DNA from 2 places in the Streptomyces sp. NBC_00400 genome. Region 1 is predicted to be linked to the other one. Evidence: riboswitches for the same ligand, from Rfam matches in the RefSeq annotation. Region 1 holds a riboswitch; the other holds the start of a gene.

Region 1 (7,614 bases):
GACAACGCCGACCGCGACTCCCCCTTCAGCTCCTGCGGGCTCGCGCACGGCGCTCATCCCGGGCCGGCCGCCCGGTGACTTCGCCAGATGCCGATGCGCTTGCATACAGTGACAGAACTTCCTCGCAAGCGGATCGAAGGGACGTACATGCCCATGGGTCACACGGCCACAGAACAAGCCGGCTCCGGCGGCCTGACAGCGACCGAGCACCGGCTGGCCAACGGCCTGCGCGTGGTGCTCTCCGAAGACCACCTGACCCCGGTCGCAGCGGTCTGCCTGTGGTACGACGTCGGCTCCCGCCACGAGGTCAAGGGCCGTACGGGCCTGGCGCACCTCTTCGAGCATCTGATGTTCCAGGGCTCCGCGCAGGTGACGGGCAACGGCCACTTCGAGCTGGTGCAGGGCGCCGGCGGTTCGCTCAACGGCACCACGAGCTTCGAGCGCACCAACTACTTCGAGACCATGCCCGCCCACGAGCTGGAGCTCGCGCTCTGGCTGGAGGCCGACCGGATGGGCTCGCTGCTGACCGCGCTCGACGACGAGTCGATGGAGAACCAGCGCGACGTCGTCAAGAACGAGCGCCGCCAGCGCTACGACAACGTCCCCTACGGCACGGCCTTCGAGAAGCTGACGGCCATGGCCTACCCCGAGGGCCACCCGTACCACCACACGCCCATCGGGTCGATGGCCGATCTGGACGCGGCCTCCCTGGAGGACGCGCGGGCGTTCTTCCGGACGTACTACGCGCCCAACAACGTCGTCCTGTCGATCGTGGGCGACATCGACCCCGAGCAGACGCTGGCCTGGGTCGAGAAGTACTTCGGCTCGATCCCCGCGCACGACGGCAAGCAGGCGCCACGGGACGGCACGCTTCCCGACGTCATCGGAGGCGAGCTGCGCGAGGTCGTCGAGGAGGACGTGCCCGCCCGGGCGCTGATGGCGGCCTACCGGCTGCCGCACGACGGCACCCGTGAGGCGGACGCCGCCGACCTCGCGCTGACCGTCCTGGGCGGCGGCGAGTCCTCCCGCCTGTACAACCGGCTGGTGCGCCGTGACCGCAGCGCCGTGGCGGCCGGCTTCGGCCTGCTGCGGCTGGCCGGCGCGCCCTCACTGGGCTGGCTGGACGTGAAGACGTCCGGCGGCGAGGAGGTCCCCGGCATCGAGCGCGCGGTCGACGAGGAGCTGGCCCGCTTCGCCGCCGAGGGCCCGACCCCGGAGGAGATGGAGCGGGCACAGGCCCAGCTGGAGCGCGAATGGCTGGACCGGCTGGCCACGGTCAGCGGCCGCGCCGACGAACTGTGCCGCTTCGCCGTCCTGTTCGGCGACCCGCAGCTGGCGCTGACCGCCGTGCAGCGCGTTCTGGACATCACTCCCGAGGAGGTGCAGGCGGTCGCCAAGGCCCGGCTGCGCCCCGACAACCGCGCGGTGCTCGTCTACGAGCCCACCGAGCCCACCGAGCCGACCGACGCCGCCGACACCGAGGAAGGGGAGGCGGACCAGTGAGCGACGCCACCACCCACGCCGATTCCCCCGTGAGCAGGATGGACTTTCACCCGCAGCCCCAGGGCGGCGCGCCCAGGCCGTGGGCCTTCCCGGCCCCCGACCGCGGCCAACTGCCCAACGGGCTCACCCTCCTGACCAGCCACCGCCCCGGCCAGCAGGTCGTCGCCGTCGAGATCAACCTCGTCGCTCCGCTGGAGGCCGAGCCCGAGGGCCTGGACGGCGTCGCCACGATCATGGCGCGTGCCCTGTCCGAGGGCACCGACAAGCACGACGCGGAGGAGTTCGCCGCCGAGCTGGAGCGCTGCGGCGCCACCCTGGACGCGCACGCCGACCACCCCGGCGTACGGGTCTCCCTGGAGGTGCCGGCGTCCCGGCTGCCGCGTGCGCTCGGCCTGCTCGCCGACGCGCTGCGCGCTCCCGCCTTCCCGGAGAGCGAGGTCGAGCGGCTGGTGCGCAACCGTCTCGACGAGATCCCGCACGAGCTCGCCAACCCGGCCCGGCGCGCGGCGATGGCGCTGTCCAAGGAGCTGTTCCCGGCCACGTCCCGTATGTCACGGCCGCGCCAGGGCACCGAGGAGACCGTCGGACGCGTCGATGCCGCGGCCGTCCGTGCCTTCTACGACGCCCATGTACGGCCCGCCACGGCCACTGCCGTCATCGTCGGTGACTTCACCGGGGTCGACCTGGACGCCGCGCTCGCCGAGACGCTCGGCGCGTGGCGCGGCTCGTCGGCCGAGCCGCTGAAGGCCTCCCCGATCGTCGCCGACGACACCGGCCGCGTGGTGATCGTGGACCGCCCCGGCGCCGTCCAGACGCAGCTGCTCATCGGGCGTATCGGCGCCGACCGGCACGACCGGGTGTGGCCCGCGCAGGTCCTCGGCACGTACTGCCTGGGCGGCACCCTCACCTCCCGTCTGGACCGTGTTCTGCGCGAGGAGAAGGGCTACACGTACGGGGTGCGCGCCTTCGGCCAGGTGCTTCGCTCCACCGCTCCCACGTCCCCCGAGGGGGCCACGGGTGCCTCGCTGCTCGCCATCAGCGGTTCGGTGGACACCGCCTCCACCGTCCCGGCGCTCGACGACCTGTGGAACGTGCTGCGCACCCTTGCGGCAGAGGGGCTGACGGACGCCGAGCGGGATGTCGCCGTACAGAACCTCGTCGGGGTCGCGCCGCTGAAGTACGAGACCGCGGCAGCCGTCGCCGGCACCCTCGCCGACCAGGTGGAGCAGCACCTGCCGGACGACTTCCAGGCGCAGCTGTACGTCCGCCTCGCGGAGACCGGCACGGTGGAGGCGACCGCGGCGGCCGTCAACGCCTTCCCCGTGGACCGGCTGGTGACGGTCCTGGTGGGCGATGCGGCGCAGATCGCCGAGCCCATCAAGGCGCTGGGCATCGGTGAGGTGACGGTCGTCAGCGGCTAGTCCGTCATGTGACGGCAGGTCACATATCGACAAAGCAACTCCCGTGGCGGTGGTCCGCCACGGGAGTTGCCGTATGTCCGGTTTATTGCGGCCGGTGCCTCGGTTCTTGTGGCATCCCGCACAAAAATGCGGATCTGTTTGCCGATTGAAAGTTGCCCCGTTTAGCGTCGGTCCGGCTGTTCGTCACAAGTCCGCCACAACCGTGGCACCGGACAGTCATCGCCGAGTCCCCGTACGGCGCGAGCTAGGGGAGCCGGGGACCCAGAGTCCCTTGGGGTGAATCGGACTCCCCTCCGGAGGAGCCCGTAGGAGACCTTCCTGCTCCGAACCCGTCAGCTAACCCGGTAGGCGAGAAGGAGGGAAAGGACAAGCCAGTACATGGCGTTCATCCGTGCCACCGGGAAGCACCGTCGTACGAGCCGCCCCGTTCGGACGACCCGCAACATCGCCGGCATAGCCACCCTCGCGGCCGGCGGCGTGGTCGCCTCCGTGGCCTCGCCGGCGCTGGCGGCCACGGACGAGGCCCGCGCCCACGACACCGGTCTGCAGCATGCCGTGGTGCTCGGTGACGAGCTCGCCCACCACGTCGCGGCCCAGGCCGACGAGCAGCAGGCCGAAGCGGAGGCCGCGGCGGCGAAGGCAAAGGCCGAGGCCGTGGCCAAGAAGCAGGCCGAAGAGGCCAAGCGGCGCGTCGAAGCCGCCCGCAAGGCCAAGGAGCGCGCCGCCCGCGAGGCGGAGCGCAAGCGTCTCAACACCTTCGTCGCCCCCGTTGCCGACTCCTACGTGTCCACCTCGTACAAGGCCTCCAGCGGTCTGTGGTCCTCCGGCAGCCACACGGGCATCGACTTCCACGCCGCCTCCGGTACCTCCGTCCACGCCGTCGGCACGGGCACCGTCGTCGAGGCCGGCTGGGGCGGTTCGTACGGCAACAACATCGTGATCAAGATGAGCGACGGTACGTACACCCAGTACGGTCACCTGTCGTCGCTCGGCGTCTCGGTCGGCCAGCACGTCACCCCGGGCCAGCAGATCGGCCTCTCCGGCGCCACCGGCAACGCCACCGGCCCGCACCTGCACTTCGAGGCCCGTACCGGCGCCGACTACGGCTCGGACATCGACCCGGTCGCGTACCTGCACTCGCACGGCGTCAACGTCTGATCTTCCGCCTCGCCCGCCCGCGCTCCTCACAGAGGCCGCGTCGCGCCGAGCCTCCGCCCGAAGCCCCGGCTCCACGGCCGGGGCTTCGGCGTATCCGGCGCCGCGGCCGGTGTGCAGGGGATATGCCGTGCCCTCCCGCCGACTTCCGGCCAAAAAATTTCCATGAATAACCGGAGCCCGGCGAAAATCCGTTCCGGTCGAATAGAGTCACGGAAAAGGCGCCGACCGGCGGCGTTTCCAGGGGATTAAGGCGGAGGCACGGAAGATGCGAGGCCATATTTCCGCTCATGCGGTATGCACGGCGATTCGCGATGACATTGTCTCCGGTGCGCTGGCGCCGGGGAGCCGGCTGATCGAAGAGATCCTTGCGGCCCGGTACGGCGTCTCCAGGGTGCCGGTCCGTGAAGCGCTGCGGACTCTGCAGTCCGAAGGGTTTGTCACCACCCGCCACCACGCGGGCGCCTGCGTCGCCGAGCCCACCGAGCAGGAGGCCGCCGATCTCCTCGACGTCCGCGCGCTGTTGGAGCCGCTGGGTGCCGCCCGTGCGGCCGCCCGCCGTAGCCCGGCCCACCTCAAGGTGCTCCGCGGCCTGGTACGGCTCGGCCGCGAGCGGGCCCGTCACGGCAGCCCGGCGGATCTGCGCCAACTGGACGGCTGGTTCCACGAGACGCTGGCCCAGGCGGTCGGCAGCCCCAGTCTGACGGCGCTGCTGACCCAGCTGCGGCGCAAGATCGAGTGGATGTATGCCGTGGAACTGCCCGCCCGCACGGGGGAGTCGTGGGACGAACACGGCGCGGTGCTGGACGCGGTGGCCCGGGGGGATGCGGAACGGGCCCGTGCTCTGATGGCGGCTCATGTCGAACACTCACTCCCGGTGTACCGGCTCCGACGGCCCGCCAAGACGGAGGTGAGGGATCCGAAACCGCCCGTCAACACGGCCCGTGCCCGCCCTTAACAATCGCCCCGTATACAAAGAAGCGCGGAAGGGGATTCGGGGGTGCGAGATTGAATTTTCGTCCCCGCCCGCATTCAGCGTGCATGTGTGCCGCAATGCGTGTGCCGCTATATGTGCTGTGCCGGAATGCCTGCTGCACTGCCATGTGCGCTGCCATCGGTGAGGCATTGAAGGAATGAATAGCGCACGCTTTTTCCTGCGTCCCCGATATCGAGGCATCGTCTCCGGCGTCCCGTGTACGGCGAACTGGTTCCGGTACGGGGATCGCTACGGCGAAGGTTCCGGTACGGCCAAGGTCCCGGCACAGCGAAACGGCCCCGTCGCGGCAACCGGTCACCGGTCGCCGCGACGGGGCCGCCGCAGCAGAAGTCCTGGGGGACTCAGACGGTCTCGGGGAGCTCCTCAAGACCCTCGGCGACGAGCTTGGCCAGACGGTCGAGCGCCTCCTCGGCGCCCTCGGCGTCGGAGGCCAGCACGATCTCCTCGCCACCCTGGGCGCCCAGGCCCAGGACCGCGAGCATGGAGGCCGCGTTGACGGGGTTGCCATCAGCCTTGGCGATCGTCATGGGGATGCCGGAGGCGGTGGCCGCACGGACGAAGATCGACGCGGGGCGGGCGTGCAGGCCCTCGGCCCAACCGACATTGACGCGGCGCTCTGCCATGGTGTTGCCCTTCAAAGTCGTGACTGTTGTCTAGACCAGTCTCTCACGCTGCCGGGAGTGCTGGGCAGCCCTTTGTCCTGGCCTTTTGCGGCCATCGGTCTCCCCGAGGGAGGTCCGGCAGGCCGACCGGAGCGTACGTCCGTACGGCCTCCTCAGCCTGCCCCGCATCCCGAGCGTACGCGCGCCGAGCCGGTTGTCGGTGGCCGGTCGTACGCTGTCCGCATGCACAAGCCGCAGGACCACGCGTACCCGACCCACTGGGAAGCCGACGTGGTGCTGCGTGACGGCGGTACGGCGCGGATCCGCCCCATCACCCCCGACGACGCCGAGCGGCTGGTCTCCTTCTATGAACAGGTCTCGGACGAGTCGAAGTACTACCGCTTCTTCGCGCCCTATCCGCGCCTGTCCGACCGCGATGTGCACCGTTTCACCCACCACGACTACATCGACCGGGTAGGGCTCGCCGCCACCGTCGGCGGCGAGTTCATCGCCACCGTCCGCTACGACCGGATCAACGACCAGGGGCTGCCCGCAAAGAGCCCCGAGGACGACCAGGCCGAGGTCGCCTTCCTCGTCCAGGACGCCCACCAGGGCCGCGGTGTCGCCTCCGCCCTCCTGGAGCACATCGCAGCCGTCGCCCGCGAGCGCGGCATCCGCCGGTTCGCCGCCGAAGTGCTCCCCGCGAACTCCAAGATGATCAAGGTCTTCACGGACGCCGGCTACACCCACAAGCGCACCTTCGAAGACGGTGTGGTCCGCCTGGAGTTCGATCTGGAGCCGACCGAGCAGTCCATGGCCGTGATGCGCGGCCGCGAGCAGCGTGCCGAGGCCCGCTCCGTACAGCGGCTGCTCGCCCCGGGCTCGGTCGCCGTCATCGGCGCCGGCCGCGCCCCCGGGGGTGTCGGGCGCACCGCGCTGCGCAGCCTCCTGGAATCCGGCTTCACGGGCCGGGTGCACGCCGTCAACCACGCCTTCCCCGACGACATGCAGCGGCTGCAGCCCGAAGAGGTGCCGGCCGTCCGCACTCTGCGGGAGATCCCCGACCCGGTGGACCTCGCCGTCATCGCCGTCCCCGCGGACAGTGTCCCCGACGTGGTCCGCGACTGCGGTGAACACGGCGTCCAGGGCGTGCTGATCCTGTCCTCCGGTTACGCAGAGGCGGGCCCGGACGGCCGGGAGCGGCAGCGCGCCCTGCTCCGCCAGGCCCGCTCGTACGGTATGCGGCTCATCGGGCCCAACGCCTTCGGCCTGATCAACACCGCCCCCGGCGTCCGGCTGAACGCCTCCCTCGCCCCCCGGATGCCCGGCGCCGGCCACATCGGCCTGTTCACCCAGTCCGGTGCCATCGGTATCGCCCTGCTCAGCGGACTGCATGCGCGCGGTCCCGGTGACGGCGGGATCGCCGGCATCTCCACCTTCGTCTCGGCCGGCAACCGCGCCGATGTCTCCGGCAACGACCTGCTCCAGTACTGGTACGACGACCCGGACACCGATGTCGTGATCCTCTACCTGGAGTCCATCGGCAACCCGCGCAAATTCGCCCGGCTCGCCCGCCGCACCGCCGCCGTCAAACCGGTCGTGGTCGCCAAGGGGGCCCGGCACAACGGCACCGCCCCGCCCGGTCACGCCGTGCCCACGGTCCGCGTCCCCGACAGCACCGTCGCCGCCCTGATGCGCCAGGCCGGCGTGATCCGCGTCGACACGGTCACGGAGCTGATCGACGCCGGTCTGCTGCTGGCCTCCCAGCCGCTGCCGGCCGGCCCGCGCATCGCCATCCTCGGCAACTCCGAGTCGCTGGCGCTGCTCGCCTACGACGCCTGCCTGACCGAAGGGCTGCGCCCGCAGAGCCCCCGTGTACTCCCCTCCGCGGCGACACCCGATGACTTCCGGGCCGCGCTCGCCGAGGCACTGTCCG
Region 2 (7,614 bases), 1.2 Mb from region 1:
GCGCTCTCCGTCTCCGACGCGGCCGAGGACGTCATCGGCGTCATCCGCGGCGGCGCCCGCGGCTATGTCACCAAGACCATCACCGGCACGGACCTGGTCAACGCGGTCTTCCGGGTCTCCGACGGCGACGCGGTGTTCTCCCCGCGGCTGGCCGGCTTCGTCCTGGACGCCTTCGCCTCCACGGATGCCCCGCCGGTCGACGAGGACCTGGACCGCCTCACCCAGCGCGAGCGCGAGGTCCTGCGGCTGATCGCCCGCGGCTATGCGTACAAGGAAATCGCCAAGCAGCTCTTCATCTCCGTGAAGACCGTGGAATCCCATGTCTCCGCGGTGCTGCGCAAGCTCCAGCTCTCCAACCGCCATGAGCTGACCCGCTGGGCGGCGGCCCGGCGGCTGGTCTGACCTGCACCACCGCCGCGCGCCCGGTAACGGGCCGCCGGCGGGCGGGGTCGTAAAGAACGGCCAAAGACGGGCAACCAGGACCACGCGGATCACCATCTAACGGCGCGGAGAGGCTCACTGCCGAAGGCGGGGCCGGAACCATCCCCACGTCCTTCGCGTAGTTGTCCTGGAAACGAGATCCCGATGAGCCTGACGGGCACGCCCTTCTTCCTCACCTCGATCCTGCTGTTGATCGTCGCCTTTGTGCTGCCGTTCGCCCTGTGGGGCCGCATAGCCGGACCGCCCCTGCTCCGCAGCCTCGCCCGGCTGCTGATGCTGTTGTTCGCCCAGGTCACGGCCATCACCGTGGTCTTCGTCCTGGTCAACAACGCCAACAATCTCTACGACACCTGGGGCGATCTGCTCGGCACCGGCAGCCATATCGAGGAGGCCCAGAACCTCGGCCCCGACGGCATGGGCGGCCGGCAGATCAAGAACGAGCCCAAGCAACTCCAGCAGTTCCGCCCCGCCGACGACCCCAAGGTGGGCCCGGGCGTGCAGATGACCGACCTCAGGGGCCGGATCTCGGGCGTGCAGGGCGAGGTGTACGTATGGCTGCCGCCGCAGTACAACGACCCGGCCTACCGGAACAAGAAGTTCCCCGTGGTCGAGCTGCTGCCCGGCTACCCGGGCTCGGCCAAGACCTGGCTGGGCTCCCTGCGGGTGGCCGATCAGCTCCGGCCGATGATGCAAAGCGGCCAGGTCAAGCCGTTCATCCTGGTGTCACCGCGGACCGACGTCTTCCCCGGCGCGGACACCGGCTGCGTCAACATCCCCGGGAAGGTCAACGCCGACAGCTGGCTGACCGTAGATGTCCGCAAGATGATCGTGGACAACTTCCGGGCCGGCGACAGGGCGGACTCCTGGGCCCTGGCCGGCTACTCGGCGGGCGCGCACTGCGCCGCCAAGCTCGCCCTGTCCCACCCGGACCGCTACCGCGCCGCGGTCGCCATGTCCGGCTACAACGACCCGGCGCTCGAACGTGACTCGCTGGCCGGCAAGGACCCCAAGCTGCGCATCGAGACCAACCCGATGCACATCCTGAAGTCCGCCAACGCCGCGGGCAGGCCGCCGCGTACGGCCCTGTATGTGTCGGGCGCGGCGGGCGACGGCTACCAAGCCGGCCTCGGTCTGCGGCAGTTCGCGAAGTATCCGACGACGGTGGACGTCCACCAGATCTCGTCGGGCGCCGGCGGCCACACCATGAAGGTGTGGGAGCACCAGGTGCCGCAGATCTTCCGCTGGCTGGGGACGCAGCTCAGGGGGTGAGCGCGCGGCGCGCCCGGCCAAGGGAGCCGCGAGGCAGGCGGGACTGTGAAAACAGGCGGGACTGTGAAGGCGGGCGGGACTGTGAAGACAGGCCCTACGCCGGCCGGGTCGCCGCCGCGAACGGCATCTGGTCGATCGGCGCGATCCGCACCGGCGCCCCCGGATGCGGCGCATGGATCATCTTGCCGTCCCCGATGTAGAGCCCCACATGGCTGATGCCGGAGTAGAAGAACACCAGGTCGCCGGGGGCGAGTTGGGACCTGCCGATACGTGGTCCGGAGCTGATCTGGGTGTAGGTCGTACGGGGCAGCGACACCCCGCCCGACTTCCAGGCGGCCTGGGTCAGCCCCGAGCAGTCGAAGCCGGAGGGGCCCGTCGCACCCCAGACGTACGGCTTGCCGAGGGCGGCGTAGGCGAAGGCGACGGCCCGCGCGGCCCGGGGGTCGGGGGCCTGCGCCGCGGCCTGCGCCGCGGCCGCGGAGGCGTCCGGGCCGGCGGGGACCTTGCCGGGGAGAGCGTCCCCCTGCCCCGTCCCGCGCCCCGTCCGGCCCCGCCCGGCGCCGCCGTGCGCGGCGCCGCGGCCTGCCATCCGCTGCCGTTGCTCCGCGGTGAGCCGGTTGAGCAACTGCTCGGCGGCGCCCAGCTTGTGGACGACCGTGACCCGGTGCTTCTTGAGCGCCGCCTCGGTGTCCGCCAGCCGTTGTGCGGTGTCCTCGGCCCGCCGCTGGATCTGCCGTACGCTGCCGAGCCGGCGCGCGTAACCGGCCACCGCGGTGGCCTGGTGGCTGCCCGTCCGTTCCAGGACCGCGGCGCCGTCCAGATAGCGCTGCGGGTCCGCGGACAGCAGCAGCCGTACGGTCGGGTCGACGCCGCCGGAGCGGTACTGGCTCGCGGCCACGGCGCCCAGCTCGCTGCGGGCGGCGTTCAGTTCCGCGGTTCTGCGGGCGGCCTCGTCCTGCAGCCTGCTCAGCTTCTGGTGTGCGGCGCCGGCCGCTTCCTTCGCGCCGTTGTAGCTCTGCGTGGCCACCTCTGCCTCCTGGTACAGCGCGTTGACCCGGTCCTTGACCCGGTCGGGGGTGAGCCGGTGCGCGGCCTGGCCGGCGCCGTCGGCAACGGCGGCAACGGGGGCACCCTCCGCCGCCGGAGCGAAGCCCGTGGCGGTGGCGGCGCCGGCCAGTGCCAGGGTGGCGGCCGTGCGGGCGGTGCGTGCGCTGCGTGCGCCGCCGGTGAGCGCGGCGAGCGGATGCTGCCGCGGCTTGCGGTGCGAGGCCACGGTGGCCGTCACTTCCTTCCCTTGGAGCCCGTGTGCCCGGCGGCGGTCCGTACGAGGGAACGGACCGCCGCCGCACCTCACGGCGGGGCGGCCGACAGGACGCCGGTGGGAGGCCGGCGAGGGCGGGGAGTCGACCGCCTGGAGGAGGACGCTAAGCCGGGGCGTTGCGGTGATGAGTCCACTTGCCCGGGATTGTTCGCTTTCGACCGGTGTCGGTGCGCGGGTGACCGTGGCGCCACGGCCGCACGGCCGGGACCGGGCCCGGCCTGACCGAAGCGGCGATTGCGGGCGCCCTGCCCGAAGGGCCGTGCTATGCGGCGGCTACGATCCAGCACTATGGACGTAGTAATCAATCTCTTCGTCGGCCTGCACATCATCGGCATCGCCTCCCTGCTGGGCGGCTTCCTGACCCAGATGAAGGCGATGGGCGCGGGCACCGCCCGCTTTGTGCCGGCGATGCTGCACGGCGCGCTGACGATGCTGGTCACCGGCATCGTGCTGGTCGGCCTCAACCAGGCCGAGGGCCACAGCCTCAACACCATCAAGCTCGGCATCAAGATGGCCGTTCTGGTGGTCATCCTGGCGCTGGTCTACGTCAAGCGGGACGACGAGAAGATCGCCCCGCCGCTCTTCGGCGCGGTCGGTGCGCTGACGGTGGCCAACATCTTCATCGCCGTGCTCTGGACCTGAGCGGAACGGCGGACACCCCGGGAGCCGGGCTCGGGGCGCAGGCCACAACGGTGAACGCCCGGAAGCAGGGCTCCGGACGCCGACGCACAAGCTCCCCAAACGGCACACCGCGCGGTCATCGCACTCCTCATCCGGAGGCGACGGCCGCGCGGTGGCGTGTGGGGGGTGGCCGTGGGGGGTGGCCTGAAGGGGGAGCGGGGGCCGGGCCTCAGCCCGGGCGGACGCTCCCGTAGATCGGCATGTAGTAGATCGACTCCTCCCGGACGTTGGCGCCCGGGTGCGGGGCGTGGATCATCTTGCCGCCGCCTATGTACATGCCCACATGACTGATGTCGTCATAGAAGAAGACCAGGTCACCGGGCTTGAGGTCCTTGGTGGCGACCCGCTGGCCGGTCTTGACCTGGTCCCAGGTGGTCCGCGGCAGATTGACTCCGGCCGCCTTCCACGCCGCCTGGGTCAGCCCCGAGCAGTCGTACGAGCTGGGTCCGGTCGCGCCCCACACGTACGGCTTGCCCATCTGGGCGCGGGCGAAGGCGAGCGCCTTCTCGGCCTGGGTGGAGGACGAACCGCCGGTCGAGCCGCCGCTGTCGGCGCCGCCACCGGTCTGGCCGCCGGACGTGCCGCTCCCGTCCTGCTGCTGACGCTCCCGCTCCTGCTGCTTGCGGGCCTCCTCCTCGGCCTTGCGCTTGGCCGCCGCCTCCTTCTGGCGCTCCAGCTCCGCCAGCCGCGCCTTCTCCTGTGCGGTGAGCTCGGACAGCAGCTGCCGGGCCTCGGCCAGCTTCTGCTGGACGGACTGCTTGGACTCCTTGAGCGAGGCCTGTGACGTCTGCAGCCGCTCCAGGTCGCGGGTCGCCTCCGCCCGCTGCCGGGCGGCGGCGGCCTGCTGCTCCTGGTATTCGGAGACGGCCTCCTTCTGCCGCCCGGTCAGCCGCTCCATGAGGTGGCTGCGGTCGAAGAACTGCTGCGGGTCCTTGGCGAGCATCAGCTGCGCCGTCGGGTTCATGCCGCCGGTGCGGTACTGCGCCGCGGCGAAGGCGCCCAGCCGGCGCCGGGCGTCGTTCATCTTCTCGGCCCGCTCGGCGGCGGCGTCGAGCAGTCCGTCGACGCGGTGACGCTGGCCGTCGGTGTGCTCCTTGGCGGCGTTGTACTTCTGGGTGGCCACCTCTGCCTGGTGGTAGAGGCCGTCGACCTTCTGCTTGACCTCTTCGACGGTGGGCTTGGGCGCCCGGGGGGCCGCGTCGGCGGACTGCGAGAGCAGCGTGGCCGAGGCGAGGGCGGCGGTGGTGAGCCCGACCGCCGTACGGCGTCCTCCGGGCGAGGTGAGAATGCTGGTGCGCGGCTTGCGGTGCGACGCCAAGGCCGGCGACTCCTTCCGTGGACCGCCTACCGGGTTAGCTGTCGGGTTCGGGCGGTGTCGCTGACGGAAGGCTTGCCCTACGGTCCGGATGTCCGCCGACGACGGCTGTCCGGATCGATTCACCCCGGTGGTGCTGGTGGGTCCCCGGCTCCGGGTGCCCGAGGGCAGGGCCGGACTCGGCGTGGGCGGCCCGTGCGGACGCTGTCGTCCACGGGGAGGCGGGCTGCCTGAGCGAGGACGTTAGCCAACTCGTGTGGCTCCTGTGAAGGCTGATGTTCGATATGCCCGAAACCTTTTTGTGACCTGAACGCGATGCGGGGGTTGTCGTGACAGATGTCGGATTCGGGTAGACGAGCCGCCGACCGGTTTGTGCCGGCCCCGGACGCCTGACCTGCCGCGGTGCCGCGGCCCGCGGCGAAAGCGGGCCGCAATCGGCTACTGGGCCGCGGACTGTCAGTGCGGCGGCCTAGACTCGGTGGGCGATGAGCAGCCTCTTTGACGACAGCTTCCTGGCGGACCTCGGCCCCAAGGGCGAGGAGGAGCAACCCCCGCCTCCCGAGGACGAGCACGGCCCGGCCCCCGAGGAGATCCCCGCCGACCTCTTCGGCGGGAGGTTCGACGCGCCCGCGCCCAGAGAGGCGTACTACCGCGACGGCGCCGCCCGTCCCGTCCTCGACCCGGCGACGCTGCTGGAAGGGCTCAACGACGAGCAGAAGGCCGCCGTGGTGCATACGGGCGGCCCGCTGCTGATCGTCGCCGGCGCCGGCTCCGGCAAGACCCGGGTGCTCACCCACCGCATCGCTCATCTGCTCGCCGAGCGCCATGTCCACCCCGGCCAGATCCTCGCGATCACGTTCACGAACAAGGCCGCCGGCGAGATGAAGGAGCGCGTCGAGGAGCTGGTCGGCCCGCGCGCCAACGCCATGTGGGTCTCCACCTTCCACAGCGCCTGCGTCCGCATCCTGCGCCGCGAGTCCAAGAAGCTGGGCTTCACCTCCTCCTTCTCCATCTACGACGCCGCCGACTCCAAGCGCCTGATGGCCCTGGTCTGCCGCGATCTGGACCTGGACCCCAAGCGCTACCCGCCCAAGTCCTTCAGCGCGAAGATCTCCAACCTCAAGAACGAGCTCATCGACGAGGAGGCCTTCGCGGGGACGGCCGCCGACGGCTTTGAGAAGACCCTCGCCGAGGCGTATGCGATGTACCAGGCACGGCTGCGCGAGGCCAACGCCCTGGACTTCGACGACATCATCATGACCACGGTCAATCTGCTCCAGGCCTTCCCGGATGTCGCCGAGCACTACCGCCGCCGCTTCCGCCATGTCCTCGTCGACGAGTACCAGGACACCAACCACGCCCAGTACACCCTCGTCCGCGAGCTGGTCGGCCCCGCCGAGACCGCCGCCGAGCTGTGCGTCGTCGGTGACGCCGACCAGTCGATCTACGCCTTCCGCGGTGCCACGATCCGCAACATCCTCCAGTTCGAGGAGGACTACCCGGACGCGACGACGATCCTGCTGGAGCAGAACTACCGCTCCTCGCAGACGATCCTGTCCGCCGCCAATGCGGTCATCGAGCGCAACGAGAACCGCCGTCCCAAGAACCTCTGGACCGACGCCGGCGCCGGCCCCAAGATCACCGGCTATGTCGCCGACACCGAGCACGACGAGGCGCAGTTCGTCGCCGACGAGATCGACCGGCTGACCGACGCCGGTGACGCCAAGGCCGGCGACGTCGCGGTCTTCTACCGCACCAACGCCCAGTCCCGCGTCTTCGAAGAGATCTTCATCCGGGTCGGACTGCCCTACAAGGTCGTCGGCGGGGTGCGCTTCTACGAGCGCAAGGAGGTCCGCGATGTCCTCGCCTATCTGCGGGTGCTCAGCAACCCCGAGGACACCGTCCCGCTCCGCCGCATCCTGAACGTCCCCAAGCGCGGCATCGGCGACCGCGCCGAGGCGATGATCGACGCCCTGTCGCTGCGCGAGAAGATCACCTTCCCGCAGGCGCTGCGCCGGGTCGACGAGGCATACGGCATGGCGGCGCGCTCCGCCAATGCCGTCAAGCGCTTCAACGTCCTCATGGAGGAGCTGCGCACCATCGTCGAGTCCGGCGCCGGCCCCGCCACGATCCTGGAAGCCGTCCTGGAGCGCACGGGCTACCTCGCCGAACTCCAGGCCTCCACCGACCCCCAGGACGAGACCCGGATCGAAAACCTCCAGGAACTCGCCGCAGTGGCCCTGGAGTTCGAGCAGGACCGCGGCGAGGACAATCCCGGCACGCTCTCCGACTTCCTGGAACAGGTCGCGCTGGTCGCCGACTCCGACCAGATTCCGGACGAGGACGAGGAGGGCAGCGGCGTGATCACCCTCATGACGCTGCACACCGCCAAGGGCCTGGAGTTCCCGACCGTCTTCCTGACCGGCCTGGAGGACGGCGTCTTCCCGCATATGCGCTCGCTGGGCCAGACCAAGGAGCTGGAGGAGGAGCGCCGGCTGGCCTATGTCGGCATCACCCGCGCCCGCCAGCGGCTCTACGTCACCCGCTCGACGATGCGCAGTGCCTGGGGCCAGCCCTCGTACAACCC

The links. Region 1 has a riboswitch for cyclic di-AMP ahead of OHS81_RS08625 (M23 family metallopeptidase). Riboswitches for the same ligand answer to the same signal wherever they lie in the genome.
Region 2: linked by a shared signal. The riboswitch ahead of OHS81_RS13650 (C40 family peptidase) and the one ahead of OHS81_RS08625 (M23 family metallopeptidase) in region 1 are both predicted to bind cyclic di-AMP.

Annotation. Positions count from the first base shown of each region.
Region 1 is NZ_CP107940.1:1,967,198-1,974,811, reverse strand. It holds gene OHS81_RS08635 (M16 family metallopeptidase) at 154-1,503, shown strand; gene OHS81_RS08630 (M16 family metallopeptidase) at 1,542-2,924, shown strand; cyclic di-AMP (ydaO/yuaA leader) riboswitch at 3,135-3,290, shown strand; gene OHS81_RS08625 (M23 family metallopeptidase) at 3,303-4,082, shown strand; gene OHS81_RS08620 (GntR family transcriptional regulator) at 4,348-5,037, shown strand; gene OHS81_RS08615 (HPr family phosphocarrier protein) at 5,418-5,699, opposite strand; gene OHS81_RS08610 (bifunctional acetate--CoA ligase family protein/GNAT family N-acetyltransferase) at 5,922-7,614, shown strand, end outside.
Region 2 is NZ_CP107940.1:3,127,037-3,134,650, reverse strand. It holds gene OHS81_RS13670 (response regulator transcription factor) at 1-402, shown strand, start outside; gene OHS81_RS13665 (alpha/beta hydrolase) at 586-1,710, shown strand; gene OHS81_RS13660 (C40 family peptidase) at 1,805-2,995, opposite strand; gene OHS81_RS13655 (hypothetical protein) at 3,320-3,673, shown strand; gene OHS81_RS13650 (C40 family peptidase) at 3,882-5,030, opposite strand; cyclic di-AMP (ydaO/yuaA leader) riboswitch at 5,039-5,222, opposite strand; gene pcrA (DNA helicase PcrA) at 5,513-7,614, shown strand, end outside.